2 regions of the Shewanella sp. 433 genome follow, and region 2 is predicted to be linked to the other one. Evidence: predicted binding sites of a transcription regulator. Region 2 holds the regulator's gene; the other holds the start of a gene.
The links. The regulator sigma-54, encoded in region 2, starts transcription at its own class of promoters, with help from an activator protein. The targets are predictions, from matches to a motif close to GTTGGCACGNNNNTNGNNT.
Positions count from the first base shown of each region.

Region 1: AC5YB1_RS11045 (YccF domain-containing protein) is a predicted target of sigma-54. The motif match lies at 3,809-3,827, and genes of this name have one in related genera.

Region 1 is NZ_CM181703.1:2,504,038-2,509,778, reverse strand. Features, by position in the region: gene AC5YB1_RS11065 (homogentisate 1,2-dioxygenase) at 1-1,089, opposite strand, end outside; gene AC5YB1_RS11060 (LysR family transcriptional regulator) at 1,266-2,165, shown strand; gene AC5YB1_RS11055 (DUF6508 domain-containing protein) at 2,442-2,798, shown strand; gene AC5YB1_RS11050 (PGPGW domain-containing protein) at 2,929-3,159, opposite strand; gene AC5YB1_RS11045 (YccF domain-containing protein) at 3,197-3,607, opposite strand; gene AC5YB1_RS11040 (pyridoxal-phosphate dependent enzyme) at 4,041-4,961, shown strand; gene AC5YB1_RS11035 (hypothetical protein) at 5,109-5,282, opposite strand.
Region 2 is NZ_CM181703.1:3,893,358-3,899,098, reverse strand. Features, by position in the region: gene mgtE (magnesium transporter) at 1-174, opposite strand, end outside; gene AC5YB1_RS17245 (HPr family phosphocarrier protein) at 282-557, opposite strand; gene rapZ (RNase adapter RapZ) at 544-1,398, opposite strand; gene ptsN (PTS IIA-like nitrogen regulatory protein PtsN) at 1,395-1,838, opposite strand; gene hpf (ribosome hibernation promoting factor) at 1,841-2,128, opposite strand; gene AC5YB1_RS17225 (RNA polymerase factor sigma-54) at 2,159-3,643, opposite strand; gene lptB (LPS export ABC transporter ATP-binding protein) at 3,775-4,506, opposite strand; gene lptA (lipopolysaccharide transport periplasmic protein LptA) at 4,503-5,042, opposite strand; gene lptC (LPS export ABC transporter periplasmic protein LptC) at 5,029-5,586, opposite strand; gene kdsC (3-deoxy-manno-octulosonate-8-phosphatase KdsC) at 5,583-5,741, opposite strand, start outside.

The DNA of each region.
Region 1 (5,741 bases), 1.4 Mb from region 2:
GGCGAACGTATCGACCATAACGGCATATTCATAGGTTTCAGTTTTGCCAATGGAGGCTTCGGTGCGTCCCGGTTGGGGCCCATGTGGTACCCCTTTTTGATGCAACGTCAGGTAACCGGCCTCAATGCCAGTTCGGCTCATGAAGTCGCCGTCGACATAATAGAGCACCTCGTCACTGTCAATATTGTTGTGGTAATAAGGTGCCGGGATCGACTGGGGATGAAAATCATAAGGGCGCGGCACAAAATTACAGATGACAAAATTATGGCCACTAAAGACTAAATGCTCAGAGGGCGGCAGGTGAATTTGCCCCACTTTTGGCGCGTAATCTTGGATGTTAAACGCCCATGGGTAAACACAGCCATCCCAGCCGACTAAGTCAAATGGGTGCCATTGCAGCTCAGTTATCTGGTAGCGCTCGCCAAATTTAGACACCAAGGGAAATGTTCCTTGCTCTACTGTGGCATCTTGCAAGGTTGGCACCCGAATATCGCGCTCGCAATAGGGCGCCGATTCGGTCAGTTGACCATATTCGTTACGAAAATGTTTGGGGACTTCCACCATGGAAAAGGACTCAATCACCAACAGGCGGACATTATCCAAATCGGTAAATTTAAGTTGATAGGTGGTGCCTCGCGGGATCACCAGATAATCCCATTTATTGACACTAATGGTGCCATATTCGCTGTAAAGCGTGCCTTGCCCTTCATGAATAAACACCACCTCGTCGGCATAGGCATTTCGATAAAACTCGTCGGTATCTTGGGTGACTTTGGCGGTATAGATCGCCACATCATGATTGAAAAAAATCTTATTACGGGCGGAAAAAAAGTGGCCTTGGCAATCCACTTGCTTCGAGTCAAGTTTGTAGTTTTGGATCAGTGGGTCTTGCCAGGTATCGCCGTGGTTTAAGTCATATGGCGCCACCGTTAATGCTTTAGTGGGCATATTATGGTGATATTTATTAGAGTAAATATTGGCAAAGCCGTGGGTAGAAAACAGCTCTTCACGATAAAGCTCACCATTGTCTTTTTTAAAGGTGATGTGACGCTTGTGTGGGATCTGCCCCTGCTTGACATAAAACGGCATAATGTTCTTCCTCAGTGCTTTACCTGCACACAGATCTTGTTGTTATTGTGGTGAACGCGTTTTTTGTGATCGAGTTATCAATTTAGTTGCTCGCATTAACAAAAAAAAGAATAATAAATAGCTTAACTCAATCCAATATTTAGATGGTTGTATTTGCTTTACGCTTTGGAAGGCTGATGAAAATTGATATTGAAGCATTTAAGGTACTCGAAGTACTGGTCGAAGAGGGCAGCTTTGCCAAGGCGGCAGAACGTTTACATAAGGCGCAATCGGCAGTGAGCTATCAGGTAAAAAAACTAGAGCAACACTTAGGTGTAAAGCTTTTTTGTCGCGATAAGTATCGAGCCGAATTAACCGCAGAAGGCAAGGTTATGTTGGCCGAGGGCCAAAGGTTGCTGCAGTATTTGGGCAATATTGAGCATTTAGCCAGCCGATTTAGTCAAGGCTGGGAGCCGACATTGGAATTGGTGGTCGATGGCTCATTACCCATGGAGCCGATAATGCGCGCGCTTAAGCAAGTGGCTGAGCAGAATATTCCCACTAAGATCCAGCTTAATGTTGAATTTTTGGGTGGGGTGCAACAGAGGTTTGAGCGTGACGCTGCCGATCTTATGCTGGTGAAGGACTATCGCTCAGGCCCTAACTATTGCCCTCAACCTTTGCCGGTCATTAACAGTTTGCTGGTGGTCTCCCGCGAGCATCCACTTGCCGCGATGCAACAAGTGGCCTTATTTGAGTTATTGCAGTATGTCGAGCTCACCATTCAAGATTCATCCCCCAGTGTGCACCACAGTGACCAATTACAGTTTGGTGGCGATAAGGTGTTTTATTTATCAGGTTTTATTATGAAGAAAAATGCGCTGCAGATGGGTTTAGGTTTTGGGTGGATGCCTGAATTTTTGATTCAAACCGAGTTGGCCTCGGGAGCATTAGTGGAAGTGGACTTTGTCGGCGCCAGCCGTTACAGCTTTACTCCGCAACTTGTCTCCACCATGGAGCGGCCTTTAGGTCGGGCTGGTAGTCTATTTACCGATTTGATTTTACAGGAGTTTGCATTGTATCAAGACTCGCTCTAATAGCTTATATCAGCAGCGACTGCTTTAATCAATTTGCCAGTGAAACTTGAGCGTCCATTAATATGACTATCACCTCTTGAGCGGCGCTAGCCTCTCGAATTATGATCTATCAGCCAGACTAATTATTAGCCGTTAAGCCATGGTACAGCTGCGTTGAATTAGCCTAGTCCCCCATTCGTTGGTATAGGTGACGTGCTTATCTCTTTTTTCGTTAGTTCAGTGCTACGCGCCACATTGTTGGTCACGTGTTCTGACATTTCGCTTTAGGAGGTCGGTATGAGTGATATTATGTCAGTACAAATCGCTGCATTATATGCAGAGTATGCTAAGCATTTTACCCAAGGAGAACACCTTGTGTGTAGCAGTAAACTGCATGACTTTACTGAGCAGTTGCAAGAGTGTGGTCTGTTACTGGAGCGATTAGACTGGAGTGATTGGTATCAAAATAGCCATCTTATCGATAGACCCGAATATATTGGTGATGCTAGTTTGCAAGAGTGTCAGTTATTGTTGACCGCTATGACGCGTCTTGAGCGCTTTAGCACAGGCTTGCTCGACAATATGCATCACCAAGGGGTGTTATTAGCTATTTTAGAGCGACTTACTCAGGTGGCAGATGGTCAACAACGCTAGTTAAATTAATTTAAACTCATTAGTTTATAGACTTCTGCTCAATTGCTTGTCGGGGCAATGACGTTTAGCAATCTGACTGTACTGATAATGAATAACGCGCAGCAACTAATTACTGCGCGTTATCACTGTGTTAACCCTTTCTATTGGCCCAGCGTTTATCTAACCAAAGTGCCGATTGTTTCATCTGGCGTTGACTCAGTTTGAGCCAACGCCTTGCCCATGGGTATTCAATACTCAATACTGCTAATCCTATAGGCAGTAGTAGCCATGCAGGGCCTGGCAGTATTATTAGCACAGCACCAAGCAATACTAAGATACCTCCTATCATGGTGATAGCTATTTTATGTAATTGGTTATCCATTAATTATTACTCCGCAAATAGTGATCAACATGTTGGTTTAAGTGGCTTTAGCTTTGATGGTTTGACCTATCGGCGTTAGGCTGAGTATGGCCAGTTTTAAATGCTGGATCCCAAATGGAATGCCAATAATACTGACAAATAAAGCCAGTGCGTGGGCCAGGTGGCCTATTGCTAACCAGAAACCAAATAATATAAACCAGATGACATTGCCTATCATACCCAGTGAACCGGTACCCAGATCCTCAACGCCTGTCAGCGATTTACGGTTGTGGCTCTCTTGACCAAAGGGCCAAAAAGCCATTTCGCCAATCACAAAGCAGGCGCGTCCAAAGGGAATGCCAATAATGCTGATAAAACAGAGTAGGCCTGCTAACCACCAGGCTAACCCCATCACCAATCCCCCTAAGATGAACCATGCAATATTGAGTAGTAAACGAATGACGGTCATTGAGCGCTCCTATTATTATTTTCACTTATGCTATCGATTTAATGCCGAGCTAAAGTGTTCAAAACATCGGTTTTTGAATATCTGTTGTTAATTAAAATGTACCTTGATGAATAGCAACTTCTGATGGTGACGATCGCCAGTACGGGCTAAGCGCCTCAATCACTCTCTGTCAGTAAGTGTTAATCATCTATAAACGCAATCAAGCGATAATCGTGCCAATACTTAAACTGCTGTTTATTATTGATTTTTAGTTTTTATTACAATCATAGATGTTTTTTTTTACTACTGTTTAGCCCATCAGGCTAACTAATAGTGGGGGACAAATCATGTTATCTAGAGTGCCGGGCGATTGAGTCCCTAAGGTACTTGAGATTGAAGTTAGTCAAGGTGTATCAGTCAGTGTAAAATGGATTTCTTTGTCTTTGAACTGCTTATGATACAACTGACTCAGACTCCTGTGCATACCCTTCATGTTGATGGGCATGATGTTTATGTCAAACGTGATGATTTGCTCCACCCGGCATTTTCTGGTAACAAGGCACGAAAATTTGCCTATTTTCTCCAGCAGGATTTCCCCGACATCTCCACTTTAGTTGGATATGGCTCCCCTCAGGCGAACTCACTTTATTCGATGTCAGCGCTGGCTAAGCTTAAGGGGTGGCAATTAGAGTTTTATGTGGATCATATAGCCAGCTATCTGCTTACGCATCCACTGGGTAATTACCGTGCAGCGCTGCAAAATGGCGCCAATATTATCGATTTAAGTCAGTGTCATGATAGGGCTGATCTCGATTGCGCCAGTTATATCGAGCAATGCGTATTACCGGGTCGTGATGATCTGTTGTTTATTCCAGAAGGTGGGCGCTGTCAGTATGCCGAGTCTGGAGTGCGGCAATTAGCACGTGAAATAATAGCGTGGAAACAGGCCCAGCAGTTAAGTGAACTCGTGGTTTTCTTACCGTCAGGGACGGGGACCACAGCCTTATTTTTACATAAGAGCTTTAGCGAACTCGATAATAGCATTCAAGTTAAAACGTGCTCAGTTGTTGGCGGTGATGATTACCTTAAGCTGCAATGGCGAATGCTTGTCGATGATGAGTCAATGTTTCCTCAAATTTTAAGCCCGAATAAGCGTTACCATTTTGGTAAGCTCTATCCCGAATTTTTTCAAGTATGGCAAAAACTTAAGCAAGCAGGGATGGAATTTGAGTTACTCTACGATCCACTGGGTTGGCTAGTATTACTGCACTATCTTGAAAATAATCCAAAGCAAAAGGTGCTCTATCTACATCAAGGTGGGTTGCTAGGGAATGAGTCTATGTTGCCGAGATATAGGCGAAAATATGGGGGTTAGCATCACTTGGCTAGGTCAGTATCTGTGAAAGTGATACAACCTAGGCCAAATGAAGTGTGCTGAGTCGTTGACGAATGATGTCAATCCTACTTGTTGCGTTAGCAACCTTCGATACGATGAGAGGAGGTGTATCGAATAGCGTGAGGTTTATTTATTGCTTGAAAGTAACCATTTCATAAACTGTAACGCTTCGGTACGTTTAGAAAAGGTTTGTCTATTTTTACCAGCTCTATCAGTAAATGCGATAGAGGTTTTATTTGATGATATAGAGGCCACTGGAAAATTAACCGTGATCTCTTGACCGTTCATATTGTACGACATTGGCCATACTCCTTTAATGATGACTGCTTGTTTAGCAGTTGAAATTTAATAATAAAAATATCCTTAGCTTTAGCGAAAGATGAATTCTAAGTTACTGAGACTATCCATTTCTTTATTACTAATCAAGTCCTTGCTGCGGGCTATCTATTTTATTCTTGTTAGACAGATCACAATATTGACTTAATTAACGCATACAGTTAACCATCATTTGATGACAAGAGTATGACGTAAGAGATGCTGCTGATTTTGTTGGATGCGAAGACGGATGGGTCGAGCTACACAAGCAAATGGGGCAGGAAGTTCAATTGATCGAGTATATCGATAAGTTAACTTTTGTCAACATATTACAATCATTATTAGCGTTTTATTTATTCATTAGGCTTATCTTCTTCGAGAATATGCCTGTTATACACCGCTATTGGTATCTGGTCTTGTGCTTTTACTAGAGTGGGCTTGATT
Region 2 (5,741 bases):
CCATAATACTTGCCGCGCACGCGGTGGAGAGGACTCTAAAATAAAGGCGATATCCGAGGCCGCCATGTCGTGCAGCATACTACGCACATGGACAAACATACCGCTGCTCAGGGCTTGCGTCAGCTGCTGTAAACGTTGATCTGTAGTTTCATTATCTAACACTTCGATCGGCATGACTTCCCCTTGGAAAAATGGCGCGGCGACATAGGTTATTGGCTAAGTAACCTGAACTCGGGATAATTATAGAATGAGATGAGCCGTTTAGGCTCGAGGTGGGGCGATTATACGGCTTCTTCGAATTTTGCGTCAATCAGTGCGCTAATGGCATCGAGTGCCGCTTGGGCATCTTGGCCTTCACTGGTGATGGTAATAGTTTTACCAAAGCCGGTTTCTAGCATTAATAGCCCAAGCACACTGGCGGCTGAAGCTTGCTTGTCACCTTGAATTAAGGTGACTTGGGCATCAAACTGAGCGGCCAATACCGCCAGTTTGGTGGCGGCTCGCGCATGCAACCCCAGCTTGTTGCAGATGGTTAATTGGCGTTCAAGCTTGTTCATGCTGAAGTTCTCTGTGGCGCGCCTGTACCTTATGTTTCCCTTTATTGAACAGCTTGGCCAGTTGATCGGTCACATACACCGAGCGATGTTGGCCGCCGGTACAACCAATGGCGATCGTTAAGTAGCTACGGTTATTGCGCTCAAGGTGTGGCAGCCACGTTTCGAATAGATTTTCTATCTGCCAAATAAACTTATTTACTAGCGGCTGCTGACTTAAAAACTGCTGCACTGGTTGGTCGAGACCCGTCAGCGGGCGTAACTCCGTTTCCCAGTGGGGATTGGGCAGAAAACGCACGTCAAACATAAAGTCTGCTTCACTTGGCATACCGTATTTAAAGCCAAATGACTCAAAGTTAATCACTAACTCCTTGTCTACTGTGCCTAGTAAGATCTCGCGTACCTTATCGCTTAAATCATAGATGTTAAGGGTAGAGGTGTCGATGTAGTGATCGACCATCTTAGAGATAGGCTCGAGCATTTTGCCTTCAAGTTGAATGGCTTCTTTGAGAGAGGCTTTTGAGCGTGACAGTGGATGTAACCTGCGGGTTTCACTGTAGCGTTTAAGTAACACATCGTCAGATGAGTTTAAGAAGAAACTCAGTATTTCGGTATCTTTAGGGAGATTAGCTAGCTGCTTCTCCAGCTGAATGTCCTCGCTGGGCATGTTGCGCACATCGACGCTTATGGCTACGAGTTCATTTCGACCTTTGAGCTGACTGAGCAGTGAGTCCATCATCTGTAGTGGCAGATTATCGACACAGTAATAACCCAGATCTTCCAGTACCCTAAGGACTACCGATTTTCCTGAGCCTGATCGCCCAGATACCATTACCAATTTCATTGGGTGATCACCTGATACAATTCTGCCTCGTCGTGGGTTTTTCTTAGCTGTTTGATGATGGCTTTATCACTTAATTTCTCTGCCATCGCGGCGAGGGTGCTAAGGTGCTGTTCGCATTGCTCTGAAGGAACCAATAATGCAAAGAGGATATCGACGGGCTGATTATCAATTGCATCGAATGCGATTGGCTCAGCACATTTAATCAATACGGCGACTGGCTTCTCAATATTCGTCAGCCGTCCGTGAGGGATCGCGATACCATTGCCTATACCTGTGCTGCCCATTTTCTCTCTCGCCAAAAGGCTTTCAAAAATCTCTTGAGAGGAAAGGGTGGGGTACTGGACAGCGGCCAAGTCGCTGATAAGTTCCAGTACCTTTTTCTTACTGCCCGGAGTGGCGCAGGTTGTGCACTCCGGCCGCAGGATGGTACTAAGTTCCATCGTTAATGCTTTATTAGCTTCTCTTTGTGTTTAATGACCTGACGATCTAATTTATCGATCAGGGAATCTATCGCGGCATACATGTCCGCGTGCTCTGATGTTGCAAATACTTCCCCACCACGGAGATGTAACTTTGCTTCAACTTTTTGCATCAATTTTTCGACATTTAATATCACATGGACATTATTGATCTGATCGAAATGCCGTTCAAGCTTTGTAAACTTTTCTTCAACATAGTTGCGCAGAGATTGGGTGATCTCGATGTGGTGCCCAGTCAGATTTATTTGCATAAAGTGATTCCTCCGGTTTCCAGTTGTTGATTATAAGCTTTTACGTTGATTTGACGGCGGTATCAACATCGCCTCACGATATTTTGCAATCGTGCGTCGAGCGACTTGGATACCTTGCTCTGCCAGCAGTTGTGCCATCTTACTGTCACTTAAGGGTTTCTTTTGATTTTCTGCGGCGACTAGCTTCTTAATAAAAGCGCGGATCGCAGTAGAAGAGCATTCACCACCATCGTCGGTCCCGACATGGCTGGAGAAAAAGTATTTCAGCTCAAAAATCCCTCTTGGCGTGTGCATATACTTTTGGGTAGTGACCCGCGAGATGGTCGATTCATGCATCTCGACCGCTTCGGCAATATCATTAAGCACCATAGGTTTCATCGCTTCTTCACCAAACTCGAAAAAACCTTGCTGGAAATCGACAATGCAGTTGGTGACCTTAAGCAAGGTATCGTTGCGGCTCTCTAAACTTTTTAGAAACCATTTAGCTTCTTGCAAGTGACCACGAATAAACTGGCCATCGGCTTGGTTTTTGGTGCTGCGTGCCATCGAGGCATAATGTTGGTTTACATTAATCTTAGGCATACTATCGGGATTAAGCTCGACCACCCAGCGACCTTTTTTCTTGCTAACTGTGACATCGGGGATCACGTATTCGTCGCGACTGGCAGTAATGGCCAGCCCCGGGCGCGGATTGAGGGTTTGAATTAGCGCTATGGCCTCACGCAGGTCATCCTCTTTCAGCTTGGTCTTACGCATCAATAGGCGAAAGTCTCGTCCGGCGATAAGATCTAAGTAATCACGGATCAAGAGTCTGGCGTTGTCGATATGCGGGGTGTCGGGGTTGTATTGGGCCAGTTGGATCATCAGGCATTCGCTGAGGTCTCTGGCACCAATCCCGATAGGATCGAAATGTTGTACCCGTTTTAATACCGCTTCAATTTCGTCGAGTTCGATTTCAGGATCGCCCATGGCTTCGAGAATATCGTCGCACGTTTGCGTCAAGTAGCCGCGCTCGTCTATGGCGTCAATGATGGCGGTGGCGATAGCAAGATCGTTGTCAGAAAAGGGCGTGAGGTTTTTTTGCCATTCGAGGTGTTCATACAAGCCTTCGCTGGTTTCCCCTTGAAAGGGCATGTCATCGTCGCGCATGGCACCAGAGCTGGAGTTGGGTGAGGCGGTATAGACCTCATCCCATGTGGTGTCGACGGGAAGCTCATCGGGCATAGAGTCTTGATTGAGTGCATCGGAGGTTTCTAAGCTTGAATTGTCTTCACTCGAGTCGACTTGCAGTTGCTCATTGTAATCGGTGTCGAAGTTGTCATTACGCTCTTGTTCTGAGTCGATATTGGCGCCTTCTTGCTCCTCGTCTAACTCGAGTAGAGGGTTAGACTCTAATGCTTGCTGGATCTCTTGCTGCAATTCCAATGACGAGAGTTGCAACAGACGAATGGCCTGTTGCAACTGGGGCGTCATGGTTAAATGCTGACCCATTTTGAGCTGAAGTGACGCTTTCATCGTACTGCTATTCCCTTGTTTCTAATTCTAAAGTGAGAAAGCTGCCTCTGGTATTAAACCGCTAAGGCGAATGATCTACTTAACAAGGTAAGAGCGGTTTAGCCTTTTACCTTGAGCGCTAATAACGTTAACTATAGCTTGAATTGTTCTCCTAAGTACACCGCTCGAACTTGTTGGTTATCTAAGATCTCATCGGGTGTTCCTTCGGCAATCAAATTACCGTGACTGACAATGTAGGCTTTTTCACACACATCCAATGTTTCACGTACGTTGTGGTCGGTGATCAGTACGCCAAGGCCACGATTTTTCAGTTGCTCAATAATCTTTTTGATGTCGATAACCGAAATGGGATCGACCCCGGCGAAGGGTTCATCAAGCAAAATAAACTTAGGATTGGCGGCTAATGCTCGGGCGATTTCGACGCGACGACGTTCGCCACCGGACAGTGCCATCCCCTGACTATCGCGGATGTGAGTAATATGAAACTCTTCTAGCAGGTGCTCCAACTCCTCTTCGCGCGCATCGTTACTGAGCTCGCGTCGGGTTTGTAATACCGCCATAATATTATCGCGTACCGATAATTTCCGAAAAATACTGGCTTCTTGCGGTAGATAGCCAATCCCTTTGCGGGCGCGCAAATGCATAGGATCTAAAGTGAGATCGTCATCGTCAATAAAAATACGTCCCTTGTCACTCTGGACTAGACCGACCACCATGTAAAAGGTGGTGGTTTTACCTGCGCCATTAGGCCCTAGCAAGCCGACGATTTGCCCTGTGCGTACGGTTAAGCTGACATCTTGTACCACGGCGCGGCTTTTGTAGCTTTTGGCTAAGTTAACCGCTTTTAGCGTCATCTCTGTCATTGCTTTTCCTGCTTGGGCTGTTCTTGGGGCTGACTTTTGCTGTTGTCTTGGTAACTTTCGGGTTGAATGATGGTGATAACGCGATCGCTACCCGTACTTTCGGCTATCAACTGTTGCTGCTCAATGTTGTAGCGAATTTGATTACCTGTGACTTGGCTACCTTCTTGTTCGAGGGTGGCATTACCAATTAGGGTTAGAGTGCGGGTCGACAGTTCATAGCGGATCTCATTGGCGCTGGCTGACGCTGGACGACCATTTTCCATCACCTGTGTATAAGTGGCTGGCTTACCCTTTGCCACTAAGATTTTGCCGCTACTATTTTCTTTGGTAAAGGCGCGTAATTCATCGGCTAAAATTTTAATGGAGCCTTGAGTCACCTCTACTGGGCCATTGAAGATAATCTGATTATTTTTAATATCAGCTTCTTGGCTTGCGGCTGAAATCTTAACCTCTTGCAGCAGGTCGGTTTCATTCGCCGCACTCTGCAGGCTAACCATGGTTAACAGGCCTGCAAGAATAAGATTATTTAGTTTCATATGTTCCTTCTACCTGGCTCGTCAGTCGTACTTTTTGTGCATTGAGGTCGGCATATAAGCCTTTTCCGGTAATCAAAAAATCGTTACCGGTGATCCGAATGGTTTGATCGGATGTCATGATCATGGTGTTGAGGTCCAATTCCATGTAGTTGGTTTCTATGGTTTGGATGGGCTCTTCAGGGCTAATGGCATCAATAATGACATTATTTTCCAAGATGACTTTGCCACTGTCTTTGTCTAATGTACCCCGAGCCGAGCGCAACCGCCACTGAGCATCGCCGTTATCGGGATAGACCAGATAAGTAGGCTGGGTAAAATAGGTCATATTACGCTCGGCATAGTGTTCCATATGGCTAGCCGAGACGCGGCTATTAAGTTTGCCTTGTTCGTCGTATTGCACGCTATTAATGTTGTTAATCACATAATCTGGACGATCGGACGCGTCGAGCAACAGCGCTTGTGATCCTTGCTTAGTCTGCACCTGCCAATAGAGCACTAAAGCGGTACCAAAAAACGCGATAATCGCCAGGGTGACTCTATTCATATGCTCATACCGTGAGCCGATTCAAACTTATCTTGGCTTAGCAAAATAAGGTCGGTTAATTCACGTAGCGCACCATGGCCGCCATTAATATGGGTGACCATATCGGCATGCTGCTTAACATAAGGGTGACCATCGGCGACGCACACCGACAAGCC